Regions from separate parts of the Cohnella candida genome, predicted to be linked through region 1. Evidence: riboswitches for the same ligand, from Rfam matches in the RefSeq annotation. Region 1 holds a riboswitch; each other region holds the start of a gene.
The links. Region 1 has a riboswitch for cyclic di-AMP ahead of EAV92_RS12895 (KamA family radical SAM protein). Riboswitches for the same ligand answer to the same signal wherever they lie in the genome.
Positions count from the first base shown of each region.

Region 2: another riboswitch for cyclic di-AMP. It lies ahead of EAV92_RS01615 (TrkH family potassium uptake protein); the one in region 1 lies ahead of EAV92_RS12895 (KamA family radical SAM protein).
Region 3: another riboswitch for cyclic di-AMP. It lies ahead of EAV92_RS20235 (C40 family peptidase); the one in region 1 lies ahead of EAV92_RS12895 (KamA family radical SAM protein).

Region 1 is NZ_CP033433.1:2,768,475-2,774,259, reverse strand. Features, by position in the region: gene EAV92_RS12920 (hypothetical protein) at 1-621, shown strand, start outside; gene EAV92_RS12915 (DUF4432 family protein) at 593-1,729, shown strand; gene greA (transcription elongation factor GreA) at 1,848-2,321, shown strand; gene EAV92_RS12905 (GntR family transcriptional regulator) at 2,499-3,134, shown strand; gene EAV92_RS12900 (TIR domain-containing protein) at 3,319-3,750, shown strand; cyclic di-AMP (ydaO/yuaA leader) riboswitch at 3,869-4,011, shown strand; gene EAV92_RS12895 (KamA family radical SAM protein) at 4,127-5,296, shown strand; gene EAV92_RS12890 (ATP-binding protein) at 5,310-5,785, opposite strand, start outside.
Region 2 is NZ_CP033433.1:328,064-333,848, reverse strand. Features, by position in the region: gene EAV92_RS01625 (ArsB/NhaD family transporter) at 1-199, opposite strand, end outside; gene EAV92_RS01620 (potassium channel family protein) at 332-994, opposite strand; gene EAV92_RS01615 (TrkH family potassium uptake protein) at 1,020-2,342, opposite strand; cyclic di-AMP (ydaO/yuaA leader) riboswitch at 2,462-2,631, opposite strand; gene EAV92_RS01610 (CPBP family glutamic-type intramembrane protease) at 2,902-4,584, shown strand; gene uvrC (excinuclease ABC subunit UvrC) at 4,634-5,785, opposite strand, start outside.
Region 3 is NZ_CP033433.1:4,375,446-4,381,230, forward strand. Features, by position in the region: gene EAV92_RS20225 (ABC transporter substrate-binding protein) at 1-1,337, opposite strand, end outside; gene EAV92_RS20230 (TFIIB-type zinc ribbon-containing protein) at 1,537-1,875, shown strand; gene EAV92_RS20235 (C40 family peptidase) at 1,942-2,448, opposite strand; cyclic di-AMP (ydaO/yuaA leader) riboswitch at 2,454-2,590, opposite strand; gene EAV92_RS20240 (hypothetical protein) at 2,830-3,645, opposite strand; gene EAV92_RS20245 (M1 family metallopeptidase) at 3,658-5,643, opposite strand.

The DNA.
Region 1 (5,785 bases):
ATCGGCTTCAGCAACGATTTCCGCGCGCAAAATCCGGACCGCTGGTGGGAAGCCCTGTCTTATATGATTCATTCCCTATGGGGCGGTCTCTCGGCGGCTTCGGCTCTCGTGGGGTATGAAACCCTGCGAGATCCGGAATATCTGCTGGCCGCCTACCGTTCCACGATGGCCGTATTCTACTGCTACGACTGGAATGCGACCGCCACGCGCCTGAAGCTGCGGAAGGGGGAGGCCGCCTCCACATACAGCGTGGCCGGCCCCCACCTGAATCGTCCGGACCTGTCCCGAAACCGCTTCGGGCAATCGACTTTCACCGAGCGGGACGGCGAGATTTTCAAAGGGCTGTTCCAAGGGGATTCCGGGTACGACTGGGACATGGGCGAGGAACTCGCGGCTTATTTGGCCGGCTTCGGCACGAAAACTTTTTTGTATCGGGCGGATGGAGAAATTCGTTGCGTGAACGGCGAAATCTTTTCCGAAGGCGGCCGGTACCGAGTGACCAGCTATGCCGCGTATCCGAGGGAATACCATTTTTACGAGGAGAACGCCTCTTACGTGTGCGGCGAGGGCGAGGAGGCGGGCGTCGTTTACTATGCGGACGGAAAATTCGAACGGGAATGAGAGTCTTTGGCGTTGGGACGAATTGCAACGGAGGCGGGAGATCCCGGTCGGGGCTGCCGGAGGACGGGCGTCGCTGAAGGTTAGACGGGATGCGGGGGGCGCGACCTTGCATGAGATCGAGCTTCATAACGGAGCTCTGACCTTCACTGTGCTGCCGGAAAGGGGGCTCGACATCGGGGAGATCGTCCTGGATGGCGAAAAAATGAGCTGGGAGCGGGGGGACAGCTGCCTGCTGCATCCGGATCGAGTGGACTTGACGGCAGGCGGCGGAACGGGCTGGCTGCAGGGCTTTTACGCCGCCGTTGCCTCGATCGGCCCCGAATTGTTCGGCACGCCGGGAGAAGGATATACGCTCCACGGCACCGGTTCCTATTCTCCGGCCGATTTGCGCAGCATCGCGGTTTGGGCGGATGAGGAGGGGCTGACCTTCGAAGGGAGCGTCAGCGTCGTCGGTTACGGGGAACGGCCCCAGTTCGGGAAACGGGTGCGACTGTTCACTCGCTGGGGCTCGGAATGCCTGCTCCGCGAGGAAACGACGACGAATCTGTCGGACCGCGCGTTGACGCTGGACGACGGCTATCACGTCCAGTTGTGCGGACCGTTTCTGCATGAAGGAGGCCGCTATGTGCTGCCCGTATCCTCGGAGGCGATGCTGCTGAGGGATAACGCCCCGCCGGAAGAGGATCCGCTGCGGATTCCTCCGATCTCGGAAGGCCTCTCGCCCATCCGCTGCTACCAATACGTTCCGGAAGCCGTACGCGGCTTGGAGGAACGGGCGGAGCTGCGCGATTATGTGGAGGCGATGCCGCAGCGGGCGGGATTCGCCGCCGAAATGGTCGTGAACGCTTCCGGAGACGCCGCCGGATACGTGATCCGGCCGCTGTCCGCCTTCCCTCGTTCGCTGATTGCCAAGGAAATCTCCGAATACGGATTCATGTTCGCGCTGGAGCCTTGCCGAACGAGGCCGAACCGCATGTCCCAGAAACACACGGACGGCGAAGCTTTCATTTTGCCGCCGGGCGGAAGCGATACGACCCAATGCCTCATCGGAGTCACGCAGGATCGGTCGCTGATCGGGGATCTTGAAAAGAAAATTCACCGCGGGTGAATGAAATGTCGGCCTGATGATCGTTTTTGAGCGATTGTCAGGTTTTTTCTTTTACTAGGGATTCTCGAGACATTAAGGTAAAATGGGATCTAACGCTAAAAAATGGGGAGTTTGAACGATGAGCAACGAAGAAGTCATTTTGACGCCGGAGGGCTTACAGAAACTGAAAGAGGAGCTCCACGAGCTGAAGACAGTGAAACGTAGGGAACTTGCGGAGAGGCTGAAAGTGGCGATCAGTTACGGCGACCTGAAGGAAAACAGCGAGTACCATTCGGCAAAGGACGATCAGGCGTTCATGGAAACCCGGATTCTGCAGCTGGAGCGCATGTTGAAAGTGGCCCAAGTCGTGGACCCGGGAAGCGCGAGAGCCGATAAAATCAACGTAGGTTCGGTTGCCGTCTTGTATGACGTCGAATTCGAAGAAACCGTGGAATACCGGATTGTCGGCACGGCCGAAGCGAATGCGGCGGAAAACAGAATTTCCTACATGAGCCCGCTGGGGACTCAACTCATGGGCAGGAAAGTCGGCGACGTCATTGAAGTCAATGCTCCGATGGGCACCATTCAATACAAGCTTCTCGAAATCAAGTAGCGGGGTTCCAAACAAACAAGGGCACGGGTCACTCGGATCCGCGCCCTTGTTTGTCGTCGAATACGAAGGGGCCGAAAACATAGGCAAGACCCGTTTACATAAACGTTGAAAAGCCGTATGCTTGGGCTATTATGGGAATGTCGTCACTCGTCGAGAATAAGGGGAAGAGACAGCCAAATGGCAGACACCACGGAAACGGCCGGTTATAAATCGATCGCGCTCGATCTCGCTCACCGGATCGTCAGCGGAGAATTTCCGGTCGGCAGCAAAATTTCGGGAAGATCCCTGCTCGCGGGGCAGTATCACGTTTCTCCAGAGACGATTCGCAAAGCGATCGGCCTGCTCAAGGACGAGAATATCGTTTCCGTCTCCCAAGGGAAGGAAAACGTCGTTCTTTCGGAACAGAAAGCAAGCGAGTACGTTACGAAAAACCATTACCTGAAATCCGTGTATTCCCTGAAGCAGGATCTGCAGCTGCTTCTTCGGCAAAAGAGAGAGATTGACCGGAAATTCGATTCCCTGCTGTCCGAGATCATTGAAGCCTCGGATCGCCTTCAGAATCTGAAGCCTTATCATCCCGTCGAAATCGAGGTCCGTGAGTCCTCCCACACCGTGGGCAAGACGATCGCCGATTTGCAATTCTGGCAAAACACGGGGGCGACCATTATCGCCTTGCGACGGGGAACGGGCGTATCGATCTCGCCCGGACCCCATGTCGTGATCCGGGAAAGCGACGTGCTGGTCGTCGTCGGGGACGAAAAAACGTATCAAAAAACCGAGCAGTTCATCAACCAACCGCGCAAGGAAGCTTGACCTCGTTCCTCTAAAGCACGAACCGCCCGTGGGGCGGTTTTTTATTGCATTGTTTTACAAACAACTTTTAAACGGTTAATAGGTTGTCAGTGTGGTTCGGTTTTGATATCATGAGGGTAGTTGAGCCTGTTCACGAGGGCTCTTCTTTGTTTTACAAGCCATATCCGCGAGGTGTAGCGAGGCCGTGTCAAACGATCGGGAACGGGAACGCACCTATAAACTGTATTTAAGCCATACCTGGAATCATAATCATTCCGTTCGGGAACTCAAATCTTTTATGGACGCCGAGGAGGCGTTCCGGTATCAGTCGTATTCCATCTCTCCTCATCATCCGGTTCATGCTGCGATGGAAGAACGGAAACTGTACGAGTTGATCAAAAGCAAAATGAAATTTTGCGATGCCGTGATTTTGCTGTGCGGCGTTTATCCGTCTTACAGTCGATGGATCAACAAAGAGCTGATCGCCTGTAAAGAGGAGCTTCGCAAACCGTTGATTGCGGTCGAACGCTACGGCTCGGCGAAAACCTCGCTGCTGGTCAAAGAAAACGCGGATCTTATCGTGGACTGGAATGCCGAAGCGATCACCGGCGCCATTCGGAAACTGGTCGAACCTTGATGGGATCCAACGGGCGAGGAAGAAAATTTTTACAAACAACTTCAATATAAAAATGAGTTGTCAGATTGGAAAGTCTTTGTTATAGTGGAAATAATTCGGTTGTCAACTTTCTCAACTCCATATTGAACAGCTTAGTTTCCGGCAAGAGCCGGGAAGCGGGGGAACCAATTTTTTGGGGCGAATCGGTCCGCGTTCAGGACCGTAGGGAACCATCTATCCCGAGTCCGTCAGCTAACCTCGTCAGCTTTGGATGGGTCAGGCATCTTCAGGCGCGGCTTCACCGCGTCTGTCTTTCGACCCGTACAGCGGGTCTTTTTCATTTGCCGAGGACCCTTCAAATAAAGGCAATCCACCCTATTTTGAAGGAGGGAGTCGTATGGCGAAGCCCAAGTATATCACCGATCTGGCCAGAATCCGGCAAATCCCGGAGCATGAAAGAGAGCTGCTGAAGCGAATAACGGACAAATTCGTTTTCCGGGTGAACGATTATTATTTGGATTTGATCGATTGGGAGGATCCGTCGGACCCGATTCGCAAATTGGTGATTCCAAATGCGGACGAACTGAGCGAATACGGCAGATGGGATGCTTCGGACGAGGATACGAATTACGTCGTACCGGGCTGCCAGCATAAATACCGTTCCACGGCGTTGCTGATCGTGTCGGAAGTATGCGGGGCTTATTGCCGGTACTGCTTCCGAAAAAGGCTGTTTCGCAACGATGTGAACGAGGCTGTGACGGACGTGGAGCCGGGGCTGAAGTATATCGCGGAACACCCGGAGATCAGCAATGTCCTGCTGACGGGCGGAGACAGCTTGATTCTGGGGACGCCGAAGCTGAAGGCGATCTTCGAGAGGCTGAGGGAGATCGAGCACGTGAAGATCATCCGGCTCGGGTCCAAGCTGCCGGTTTTCAATCCGATGCGGATTTACGAGGACGAGGAGCTGCTCGAGACGATCCGTGTTCATTCCACGCCGGAGAAGCGGATTTACGTCATGGCGCATATTAACCATCCGAGAGAAATCACGAAGGAGGCGGTTCGGGGTTTCGACGCGCTTCATCGGGCCGGTGCCATCGTCGTGAACCAAACTCCCGTGCTGAGAGGAATTAACGACGATCCGCGCGTGTTGGGGGAACTGCTTGACCGGTTGTCGTGGGCGGGCGTTACGCCGTACTATTTTTTCGTGAATCGCCCTGTCGCCGGCAATCGGGCGTTCGTCCTTCCGCTGGCGGAAGTGTATGAGATCGTGGAGAAAGCGAAGTCGTACACTTCCGGATTGGGCAAGCGCGTCCGGCTGTCGATGAGCCATACATCGGGAAAAATCGAAATCCTGGCCATCGAGGGCGGCAAAGCGTATTTAAAATATCACCAATCCCGCGACGGAGAGTACGGCAAGTTCATGGTGCTCGATTGCCCTCCCGAAGCCGCATGGTTCGACGACCTGCCGGGGAACGAACGTTACTGGAAGAAGCCGGTTAAACGCACGGAAGCGGTCGTCTCGGTGAACGCACTGCCGGAATTTCCTCCTCGCAAACAGACGGTTTAGCCGGCAGCGAAGCTTAACGACCGATCAGGGAAATCCCCTGATCGGTTTTTTGCGTATTGTCATCCGCATCCGCCTGAACGGGCATCTCGGTGAGTAGAGGCAATTTGACCGTAAATGAGGAGCCTTGGTCCAGTACGCTTCGAGCGTCCAGCGATCCGCCGTGGTCTTGAATGATTTTTTTGCAGATCGAGAGTCCGAGCCCCGTGCCGCTTTCCTTCGTCGTGAAGAACGGCGTAAAAATCTTTTCCATCTGTTCCTGCGTCATGCCGCTGCCCGTATCTTCGATCTCGATGAAACAATGCTTCGTGTCGCCGCGCAGCCGGATATGAACCGAACCCGATTCCTTCATGGCTTCGAAGGAGTTGCGGATCAAGTTGAGCAGCACTTGAACCAATTTGTCTTTGTCTACCAAAACCTGCAGGGGCTCGTCCGACCGTTCGTGGTGGATCAGATGGCCCAAAAGGGCGGCTTCGGACTCCGTTAAATAGA
Region 2 (5,785 bases), 2.4 Mb from region 1:
CGATCACCATCATCCCGACGAGCAGGCCGAGCGTATTGAAATCGATGTGGTGCAAAGCGGTTTCCTGGTCGACGATGCCGAGGACGACCATCAACACCGCGCCGATCATGGCAACGATCGTGCGATGGATTTTCTCCGAAATGATCAGTGCGTAGATGGCGAGAAAAATGCAGACAGCGATGATTGCGGGTTGTTCCATGAATGATTTCCTCCCCTGAAAAAGACAAAAAGAGCCCGTCAATGACAGGCTCCACCGGTTGAAACGATTTTATGAAGTTACCTCATCAGTATAAGGGATGAATCCGACCTCTGTAAACGGAATTCCGCGCCGCTATTTCTCGATCGAGTCCTGGAACTCTTCGATTTGCCGGTTCGTGCCGATGACCACCATGACGTCGTTCTCCGACAGGATGTCGTCGGCGACCGGCGCGATGATCATGCCCTTCGGCTTGTTGATCGCCACGACGCTGCAGCCGAACCGGCCGCGCGGGTTGATATCGGACAGGCTTTTGCCGGACAGGCACTTCGGCACGCCAAGCTCCGCGATCGTATAGTTTTTGGACAGCTCGATGTAATCGAGCAGATTCGGCGACACGAGCTGATGCGCGACGCGAATGCCCATGTCCCGCTCCGGGTAAACGACGCGGTCGACGCCGATTTTCTCGAGCACCCGCCCGTGCAGCTCGTTCACCGCTTTCCCGACGACTTTTTTGACGCCCAGGTCCTTCAGCAGAATCGCGGCCAGAATGCTCGCCTGGATATCGTCTCCGATCGCGACCACGCCGCAATCGAAGTTCCGGACGCCCACGGAACGAAGCACCTCTTCGTCCGTACCGTCCGCCACCACCGCATGGGTGAGCACGTTGCTCATTTCGTCCACTTTCTCCTCGTCCCGGTCGACGCCGAGCACTTCATAGCCGAGCTGGACGAGCTCGCGGCCCAAGCTGGAGCCGAACCGGCCCAGCCCGATGATGACGAATTGGTTCAATTTCATGGAATCGTTTCTTCTCCTTTGAATGTCAACCGATGATGATTTTGCCTTCGGCATTGCGGTAGAGCACGCGGCCGGGCTTCGGCGCGATCGCGTACGAGAGCGTCAGCGGCCCCAGCCTGCCGATGAACATCATGAGGATGATGATGATTTTGCCGACCAGCGTCAATTCCGGCGTCAGCCCCATCGTAAGACCGACCGTGCCGAACGCCGACGTCACTTCGAACAGGATCATCAGGAATTGATGGTCTTCCGTCGTGGACAGCACCATCGTGGCGACCATGACGAGCGCCAAAGCGAACAGCGTCACGGTAAGCGCCTTGTAGACGCGTTCTTTCGCCAGACGATAATTGAACATGACGACGTCTTCCTTGCCCCGGATCATCGTGTTCACGGCCCCGATCAGCGCCGCGAAAGTCGTCGTTTTGATCCCGCCGCCCGTCGAGCCCGGAGAAGCTCCGATAAACATCAGCACGATCAGGATGAATTGGGTCGCCTGCCGGAGAGAAGCGAGATCCACCGTATTGACGCCCGCCGTACGCGGAGAGACCGATTGGAAAAACGCCGCCAAAACTTTCTCGCCGAAACTGAGAGGCCCCATCGTCAGGCTGTTCGTGTATTCGAAGATGAAGATGATGACCGCGCCGGCCGCGATCAGCAGCCCCGACATGCTGAGGGCGACTTTCGAGTGCAGCGACAGCTTTCGCTTCGTCCTGTATTCCACCAGGTCGGCCAATACGACGAAGCCGATACCGCCAAGGAAGATCAACAGAGCGGCCGTCAAGTTCATCACCGGGTCCCCAACGTACATCGTGAAGCTCCGGAAGTGCCCCATGATATCGAAACCCGCGTTGTTGAAAAAGGAGACCGCATGGAAAATACCGTAGTACAGCGCACGCCCGGGAGACATGTCAAACATGAACCGCAAGGTAAACGATACTGCTCCCGCCGCTTCGATGCATAAGGTATAGAAGAGCACCTTGCGGACGAGACGGACGATGCCTTCGATGCTGGACTGGTTGAGCGCTTCCTGCAGCACCAGCCTTTCCTTCAGCGAAATCCGCCGTTTCAGGAAAACCGCGAACAGGGTCGCCATCGTCATGAAGCCGAGGCCGCCGATCTGGATGAGCGAGAGAATCACGAGCTGGCCGAAAGTCGAATAATAAGTGCCGGTATCGACGACGACCAAGCCGGTCACGCAAGTCGCCGACGTCGCCGTGAACAGCGCGTCGATCCAACGGGTCGAGTGACCGGCGGCGGATGCGATCGGCAGCGTCAGCAGCTCGGCGCCGACAAGGATGATCAAAGCGAAGCCGAGCACGAGCAGCTTCGGCGGCGACGCGACGAGCATCCGGTAAAGTTTGCTGAACAAAGAAGTCACCTCGGGTAGATGGTCCTGAATCGTTGCTTAGCCGGTATTCCGGGCAACAAAAAAAGCATTGGAACCCCAATGCTCATAACGCGCATGCGAGTCCTGTTCCGTGCAGCCTGCGAGGTTAGCTGACGGGTTCGGGCTCGAACAGGCTGCCCTATCGTTCCGCGGCTGGCGCGGTCGAATTCACCCCGGGTAGCCGCTGGGTCGTTCCGCGGCATGGTTGGTTCCCCCGTTTTCATCCATTGAAATTCGGCTGTTTGACTATTTTATTGTAAAATATCCGGTTAACAAGCGTACTTTCGCATTATAGTCCTTCCCTCAAAACGCGACAACAGCAAATTTCGGCCAATCCGGGCAAATGCAGCGATAAAACGGAATCCGTTCCGGATGAAGAAGATGCGCGCATGCATTATCGTGCCATTATCTTCGTCTCACTTCGAAAATCGATGCTTTTTCATTGGAATTCAAGGTTTCGAATATGCTACGCTTGCTGTATGCGTTTACTTGACAGGCTTTCGTTAAAGGAGCGGTGATTTTGCGCCGAATCGGGCAAAAGTCCGCAAACCCGTTATGGGGATGGGCGGCAGGAATCGGACTCGTCGTATTTCTCTTCATTCAAGTATTCCCCCTTCTTTGGAACCGCGACGCAGGGAACGCGTTAAGCCGCGGGGCGGCCGAGCAAGCCGCCGTGAAAATAGCCGCCGAACGGTTCGGCATCGCCGGAGAACCGACGGGCTTGGATCTTACCCATCTCTCCGACAGCGACACGGTCGGCTATTTCTCGAAATACGGGCTGCTGGATGAGTATAAAAAGGAATGGTCCGACCGGCATCCGACAGACGTCTATCGGGCCGATCTTCGGTATGGAGAGGAACGATTAACGCTTTATCTTCAGATGGAAACCGGGCAACTCGTCGGGTGGCAGGACAGCCGTGCCGCCGCATCGGCCGCCGCGAACGAGGATCCGAAATCCGGGGCCGAACGCGCCTTGGCCTACGCGGCATTCTGGGGAGAAAAACCGGGGGATTGGGAATGGAACGGCGAGCCCGCGGACGTTTCCGGTACCTATACCTTTCTATCCCGTAAAGCCGGCTTGTCGGATGCCCGTCTCGCACTGAAGGTTGCGGCTCCGTCCGGCTTCAACGCCGCTTCCTCAGCCGTTCCCCCGTGGCGCGACGGCAAAGTCTCGTACGAGATCCGGATCCCGCAAAGCTTCACGGACTACATGGCCGGGCAGACGAAATTAGCCGTGAAGCTGAACGCCTTAGGCTTCGTCGTTCCCCAACTGGTTTTGCTGATCATGGCGATCATCTACTCCGCGTCCCGAAGGGAATATACGACATTCCGGCGCGGCATCGGCTTGGCCGTTGCGTTTCTGGCGATGTATACCAGTTTCTATCTGAACATGCAGCCCGCCTTCCGCGCGGGTCTGCTCCAAGAAGGGCAGAATGCGGACAGCTCGGCGATCCATGCGATCCTCATCACCAATTTCATCGTTCTCGCGGGCATGGCACTCTTTACTTACCTTTCCGCCGTGGGAGGAGACGGCCTATGGAGATCGATGGGCAAGCCGCTGTGGCCCCGTTGGCGGGAGCCGGGGTTCGGCCAAGCGGTCATGTCCGGGATGAAAACCGGGTATCCGCTCGCCTTCCTCCTGCTCGGAGTCCAGTCGGTCATTCTGGTCGGGCTGGAGAACGGAATCGGAATGTTCCAGGCTTCCGACGCCAGCCAATCTTCCTACAACATGACGTTCCCCTGGCTTCTGCTCCTTCTGGCGTGGTGTGCCGGCATCTCGGAGGAGCTGCAGAGCCGGCTGTTCGGCATCGGGCTTTTCCGAAGCTGGCTACTCGGAGGGGCAAGACGTCTGCTTGGCCGTGAGCCGTCTCCCCGCGCTTCGACCGTACTGACGGCGGTCGCCATGTTCCCTCCGGGGCTGTTCTGGGCGTTCGGGCATGTCGGCTATGCCGTCTATCCCGCCTATTCGCGATTGATCGAGTTGATCATCATGGCGTTTCTGTTCGGATGGTTCCTGCTGCGGTTCGGCTTCCTCGCCGTCCTGTTCGCGCACATCGTGCTGGATTCCGTGCTCATGGGCGTCCAGCTGGCGTTCGACGGCCTGCCGGGCGACGCTGCCGCGAGCATGATCGGCTTCATTCTGCCCGCCGCCGTCGCTTACGCGGTCTTCCGGGTGCATCGGCGTTGGAATAAGAGCGGATAATAAAAAATGGCCTTCGTTTCCCGGTTAAGGGAAGCGAAGGCCATTCTTCTTATGAAGGTGAAAACTCCGATTCCGTATCGGCAGCCGGTTTGTCGTCGTTCAGCGCGTCCAAGATCCGGCGCGCCAGCGCCTCGCCGATAGAGAGCGCGCGAAAATCCTCCACGGCGGCTTCCTTGATCGCCTTCAGCGAGCCGAAGTGGCGCAGCAGCTGTTTGCGCCGTTTCTCCCCGATGCCGGGGATCGCGTCGAGCCGCGAAGCGATCATCGATTTGGCGCGTTTCTCGCGGTGGAACGTGATCGCGAAACGGTGCACTTCGTCCTGGATCCGCTGAAGCAAGTAAAATTCCTGGCTGTCCCGCGGAAGCGGCACGATTTCGGGCGGATCCCCGACGAGGAGCTGGGCCGTGCGGTGCTTGGCGTCCTTGGCCAGCCCGCACACCGGGATGTCGAGGCCCAGTTCGTTGACGAGCACGTCCATCGCCGCCGCGATGTGCCCCCGGCCTCCGTCGACTACGATCAGGTCGGGGAAAGCCAGACCGTCCTTCAGCACCCGCTCGTACCGGCGCCGCACGACTTCGCGCATCGTTTCGTAGTCGTCCGGTCCCTGCACCGATTTTACGTTGTACTTCCGGTATTCCTTCTTGTCGGGTTTGCCGTCCGTGAAGACGACCATCGCCGACACGGGATTCGTGCCCTGGATGTTGGAGTTATCGAACGCCTCGATGCGGCTGGCGGACGGGATGCCGATCCACTCCGCCAATCCGAATGCCGCCTTCACGCTGCGCTCTTCATCCCGTTCGATGAGTTTAAACTTTTCTTCCAGGGCGACGCGCGCATTGTCGCATGCCATCGTGACGACGGACTTTTTCGTCCCCCGCTTCGGCACCGCGACCTTAATGTTCAGCCAGCGGTGCAGCGAATCGACCACTTCTTCTTCGTCGCCCTCGTCGCGGGCGGGAAGCAGCACCTCGCGCGGCAGCGCCGGGTTGTCGCTGTAATACTGCGTCACGAAGCTGAGGAAATCGTCGTAAGCCTCGCCGTAGAAGGGAAACACCGAAACGTGCCGCTGCACCATTTTGCCTTGGCGCATGTAGAGGATTTGCACGCACATCCAGCCCTTGTCCACGGCATAGCCGAAGACGTCGCGGTCCTGCGCGTCGTGCAGGTTGATCGTCTGCTTCTCCATGAGCGCTTCGATCGA
Region 3 (5,785 bases), 1.6 Mb from region 1:
TTCGTTTGCAGGCTGTCGAGCGCCTCGGACACGGAAACCTTTCCGTCGGCCGCCGCGGATAATTCCTGCTGGGCCATGCCTTGGAAGTTGTTCATGAAGTCTCCGGGAACCGCTTCGTAATTTTTGTACATGGCCGGCTGAATCGGCTTCAGCTTGTAGAAAGCCTCGAAATGGTGGCCTTCTTTGTCCGACAGGTACTGGGTGCGGACGGGCATGTTGCCCATTTGCCGCTTGGAAGTGACGCGGGCGAATTCGTCGCCGTGAATATACTGTAGGAACGTCCAGGCCGCCTTCGACTGCGCCGATTTGGCGGATATCGCGAAAATGTTGTTGAAGGAGACGTACGGGCTGTATTCGGGATTGCCCGGGTCGACCGGCATCGTGACGATGTCCCAATTTTTCACGGCTTTGTCTTTGACGACGTTCTGCGCTTGTTTGATCTGATCCATTAAATAAGTGCCCTCGAACGTCATCGCGACTTTGCCGCCGATGAACGGATCGCGGAGCAAGTAGTCCTCATACTGCATGGGCCCGTCGCTCATCTGGTTGGGATCCTCCGTATAGAGGGCGCCTGACTTCCAGGCGTTAAGCGCGGTTTCGTACGTTTTCTTCCAAGCGTCGGTGTTCACGGTGACGTTTTTGGCGCCGGCGTCGACGATGTTGAGGTTTTTCGTCAGGCCGATCATGTTGCCGAGCTGATACAGATCGGTCGCGGAGTATCCCATTTTGAGGCCGTACACGCGATCGTCTTTGGAGCCTGTCGTCGGGAACATCGCCGCCAAGCGGAACAAGTCGTCCCAGCTCATCTGGTCCTTGGGCAGTTCGACGCCGTACTTTTGGAACATGTCCTTATTGTAGAAGATCGCTTGGCTGTAGAAGTTCGGGACGAGTCCGTAAAGCTTGCCGCCGCTCAGCTCCTTCAGGTAGTCCAGCATGCCGGGCATCAGTCCCGCCTGGTCGAAGCTTTTCTCCTGCACTTGGGTTTCCAGCTCGAGCAGTTTGCCTTCGTTCGCCATTTTCGTGTACTGGTCCGCGGAGAGCATGACGATGTCCGGCTTCTGCTCTTCGATGAACTTCCGCGTCTCGGCTTCCATGTCCTTGCCCGGCTCGTGCTTGATGCTCTGCGTGTTGACGACTTCGATCTCCACCTCGGGATGCAGGGCGGAGAAGAGCATGCCGTACTGGTCGAAAAACGACCTTTCGTCATAGTACATGACCTTCAGCGTGACGGGTTCCGCGCGCTTCTCGGCGCCGGCGTCTCCGAAGCTGCAGCCGGCCAACAGGCTTGCCGTCAACGCGAACGGAAAGACGTAACGGGTCCAACGGTAGCGATTCAATTTCCCCACTCCTCCCATTTCTTTTCCTTGTTTCTCTATGATTCGACTCTATTATCTTCCAAGTGGAATCCATTTCCTAGGGAAATAAGGAAATGTTATGAGATTTTAGGGAAAATTTAGGGAGGGGGAGCGCGGAACCGCATGGCCGTTCGGCCGTATGGAATGAGGGCAAACCTGAATTTAAAGGAGGTTGAAGAGCATGAATTGCCCGGTATGCGACAATTCGCGCCTGAGAGAGGTTGAGAAGAACGGCATCCTGATCGACGTCTGCCCGACATGCAAAGGGGTTTGGCTGGATCGGGGGGAATTGGAGAAGCTGATGACGGACGTGCGCGAGGTGCGTCAGGATTACAACGAGTGGTATTATGCGGACTCGGACCGCCGGAACGATCCGTCCCAATATCCGCCGCAACAGCAGCCGCCTTATCCGCAGCAGCAAAGCCGCCAACCGTATTACGGGAGCCACCCGCAGGGACATCCGAAACACTACAAAAAGAAAAAGAGCGTACTGGACGTTTTCGGAGACTTGTTTGACTGATTCCGCGCGGTGGTAATAAAAAACGAAGACCCGCTTGAGCGGGCCTTCGTCCTCGGTTCAGCCAAGTCATCCAGCGGCGGATTCGTCGTCCGCTCCCGCGGCGACGTCCGGATCGGTGGCGACTTCCTGATAAGTGTCGGTATCCATCACGCGGCGTGCTCCGATGTAGCGTTTCACGTAGTAATCCGCCGACAAAGAGTCGATCGTTACCCCGCGGGTAAAGGAAGCGTGGGCGAATTTGCCGTCGCCAACGTAGATTCCTACGTGCGAAACACCATGACCGCTCGTGTTGAAGAATACCAGGTCGCCCGCGCGAAGATCGGCGCGAGCCACTTTTTTGCCGCGTTGGAACTGTTCCTTCGAGCTGCGCGGAAGCGTGATCCCGAGCTTCTTGAAGACGTATCCGGTAAATCCGGAGCAGTCGAATCCGCCCGTGGTCGTTCCTCCGTAGTCGTAATCGACGCCGATCACTTTGCCGATCGTGTCGTCCAGCTTGGAGTCAGCAAACGCGCTTCCGACTTGGAAGGCAAGCAAAAAAGCAAGAGAAAGCAGCAAAACGGAAACTTTACGCAAGACTGGGTGTCCCCTTCCGATGCCTACGAGGTTAGCTGGAGGGTTCGGTTGAAGGTTCCCTATGGCCACTGTGTTGCGAGGCCAATTCACCCGTAATGGTTCCCCCGTTTCCCGGTGCACGGGAATTCGGCAATTTTTTCACACAGCCCTAAATATTCGCTTTTTGCGGCGGACTTCCTGCTCCCCAAGGATTAGAATTCCTTAATCTTTGCCTCCCAATCGACTCTTTGAACCTCCTTTCAAGGCGGTTTTTTAGTTGCCCGTAAAACGCGCAACCCCCGCCCGCAAGCGCCGGAGCGGCTTACGGACGGGGATTTCCCGGGCAGGAATTGTCGAATGACGACCGGGACTTCGGGCATGAGACGGACGGAAAAAACAGGCTTACTCGTTTCCCCTCCAGACCGCGAATTGGGAGGCGGCGGTCCAGAGGGACAGCAGGGTGCGCACGAAGTGGAAAGCTTGGTGAAGCGCCACGGCGATAAAACCCGACCAGAGGAGAGAGACGGACGACACGGCTGCGGATGCGGCGGCGCCGATGCCGGCCATCGCCAGCGAGACGGCCAGAAGCGGCAACGCCCGGGACAGGGCTTGCATCAGTGCTTTGCCGAAGCCTTCGCGGCTGACGGCGCCGAATTGAAGGCATTGGAACAGCACGTGGACGACGAAGCCCCAGATGAGCCATCCCGCCGCATAGGGTAGCAGCTCCCGGATCCAGCTTCCGGGAGAGCCGGCGCTGAAGAACCGGTCCTTGGCCATCGGCAGCAGCCAGACGGCGGGAAGCAGCGCGAGGGCGTTCTCCAGCCAGTAGAGCAGCACGACCGGTTTCCACGCTTGCCGGATGCCGGCGAGCATGCGGGTGCCGCTCTTCTCTTCTTCCGAATGGCGGAAGGAGTAATAGAGGCCGGCGTTGATCAAGGGAGAGACGATCATCCGGAACAGCAGCAAGCCTGCCAGCAGCCAGAGAAGCGGGTCGAGCAAATCGGTCCGAAGCAGCCGGAATTCCGCTTCGATCAGGAACAGCGGAATCGCGTTCGCGTTCGGGTGAAGGTCGGGATACCGCGCGAGCACGGGCGTCACCACGGAGTCTACCAGCCGGAACAGGAAGAATCCCCACAATAAGCGATACAGAAATAAGAGAACCCCTACATACTTATGCCGGACCGTCATGTCCCATCCCTTGCCGAGCCATCTTCTCATGCGGCGCTCACCTCACCATGCGAATGTGCTGAAGAAGCTTTCCAGCGCCTGGGCGACGCCGGTCGTCCATTTGACCCGTTCCTTGGAGGGGACTTCCGCCTTCAGGAAGTTGTTGTAGCGCCGGTTGTCCAGGACGACCGACAGGTTCGGGTCCACGGCCGCATAGAGCAGCGGGGATGCCGAATCGAGCTGCAATTGGGTCTGGTTCTGCGCTCCGTCCCACTGTCTGCGTTCCGTCCGGCCGTCCGCGTAGCCAAGCGCGAGAGTGACCGGCTGCGGGCTGCCTCCTTTGCGCTTGAGCGTCACCAAGGTGCGATAGCCGCCCTGCTCGGTTTTGTGGGAATCGATCGATTCGATGGAGAAGTCGGCCGTCTCCCCGCGGTACACGTAAGCGCCGAAGAAATCGTTCCATTTGAGCTTCGTCACGTTTTCGGCCACCTTTTGAAAATCCGCCGTGGACGGGTGTTTGAACCGGTATTTCTGGAAATAGGCGCGCAGGATTTTGTTCATCGTCTTCTCTCCGACCTGCCGCTCCATGGCCGTCAGCACGAGTTTGGCCCGCAGGTACACGTTATCCGCGTAGCCGTCCGGTTTGCCGTAGTGCCAGGCGAACTGGTGCAGCGGTTCGGGATCGGTGAGGTAGCTTCCTTCCACGGCCGTGTTCGGCGAAACGCCGTAAATGGCGGACATCAGCTTGTCTTCGGAGTAGGAGGTGAAGCCCTCATCCAGCCAAGCCTCTTCGAACTCGTTGGAGGCAGCCATGCCGTACCAATATTGGTGCGCGATTTCGTGAACGAGGGTCCGCTCCAGCTCGTAACCCGGACTGGCGCTCTTGGCGGCTGCGGCGGTGACGAGCGTCGGGTATTCCATGCCGCCGGCTCCGGCGCCTCCCGCGGGGGGCACGACCACGGACAGCGTCGAATAGGGATATTCCCCGTACCAGGAGGCCAGCTTGGAGAGCGACGATTTGGCCGCGTGCAGGTAGCGGTCTTTCAAGTCCTTATGAAGCGGGTCCAAATAAAGGCGGATTCGGACGCCGGGGATGCCGGGGGCGGAGAAGGAATCCTCGTAATAGACGAATTGAGGCGACGCGGACCAGGCAAAATCGTGCACGTCGTCGGCGTAATATTGGTACGTCTTGCGTCCCTGGACCGAAGCGGGGGATTTCGTCTGGAAGCCCGTCGCGGCGACGGTATAGTTGTCGGGCACATTGATCCGCACGCTGTAGATGCCGAAGTCCGAGTAAAATTCGGAGTTGCCGTGGTACTGGTGAAGGTTCCAGCCTTCCGTCGTGCGGCCGCGCATGCCGACCGTCTCGTAAACCGCGACTTTCGGGAACCATTGCCCGGCCATGACGAAATCGCCGGCGGTGCCCATGCGGGCGAACACTTGGGGAAGCGTGACCTTGAAATTCATTTTGAGGGTCACCGACGCGCCCGGCTTGACCGCTTCCGGCAGGCGCAGCGTGGCGAGCGTGCGGTCCTGCTTGTTGCCGTCGTCGGGCTGGACATAGTGCAGGCGGGGCAAGAGGGTTTCGCCTTCTTCCGTCGTCAGCGCGGCGATTTCCATCGCTCCGTAGCTGCCGGGCGCCATGGCGTCGCCGCGAAGCTGGCCGCCGGATTCCTTGAGGAACGTGCTGCCGGGGGAGAAGGCGTTCGGATACAAGTGGAAATAGAGATCCGAGACCGATTTCCGGCCGGGATTTTTCCAGGTGACCGTCTGCTGCCCCGTCAGCGTGTTGTCCGGGTTCAAGGTCACGGAGATATGGTATTCGGTCACGCGCTGGCTGAGGACGACCGGCTTCGGCTGTATGGGCGCCGCCTCCGGCTGGGGAGCTTTGGGCACGGCGGCGGGCGGAGCCTTGCCGGAGGCCTGGGCGATGGCCGGCCAGGCATATTGCGTTTCCAGCGCGTCCGCGAACCCGAACCGGATCGAGAATACGAGGGCGACGGCGGCTGCGGTGAAAAGAAGCAGGCGTAGCGTGCGGCGCTTCGGCATAACGGATAACCCTCCCGTTGACAAGCATCTACGGACATCTATATGCGGGTTGTCCGCGGATTATTTCTGCTTGTCTGAGGGCGGGGGCGGTTATTGGAAGCCCAGCTTCTTGCTGGCCGTTCTTGTGGCAAACCGCTATTAC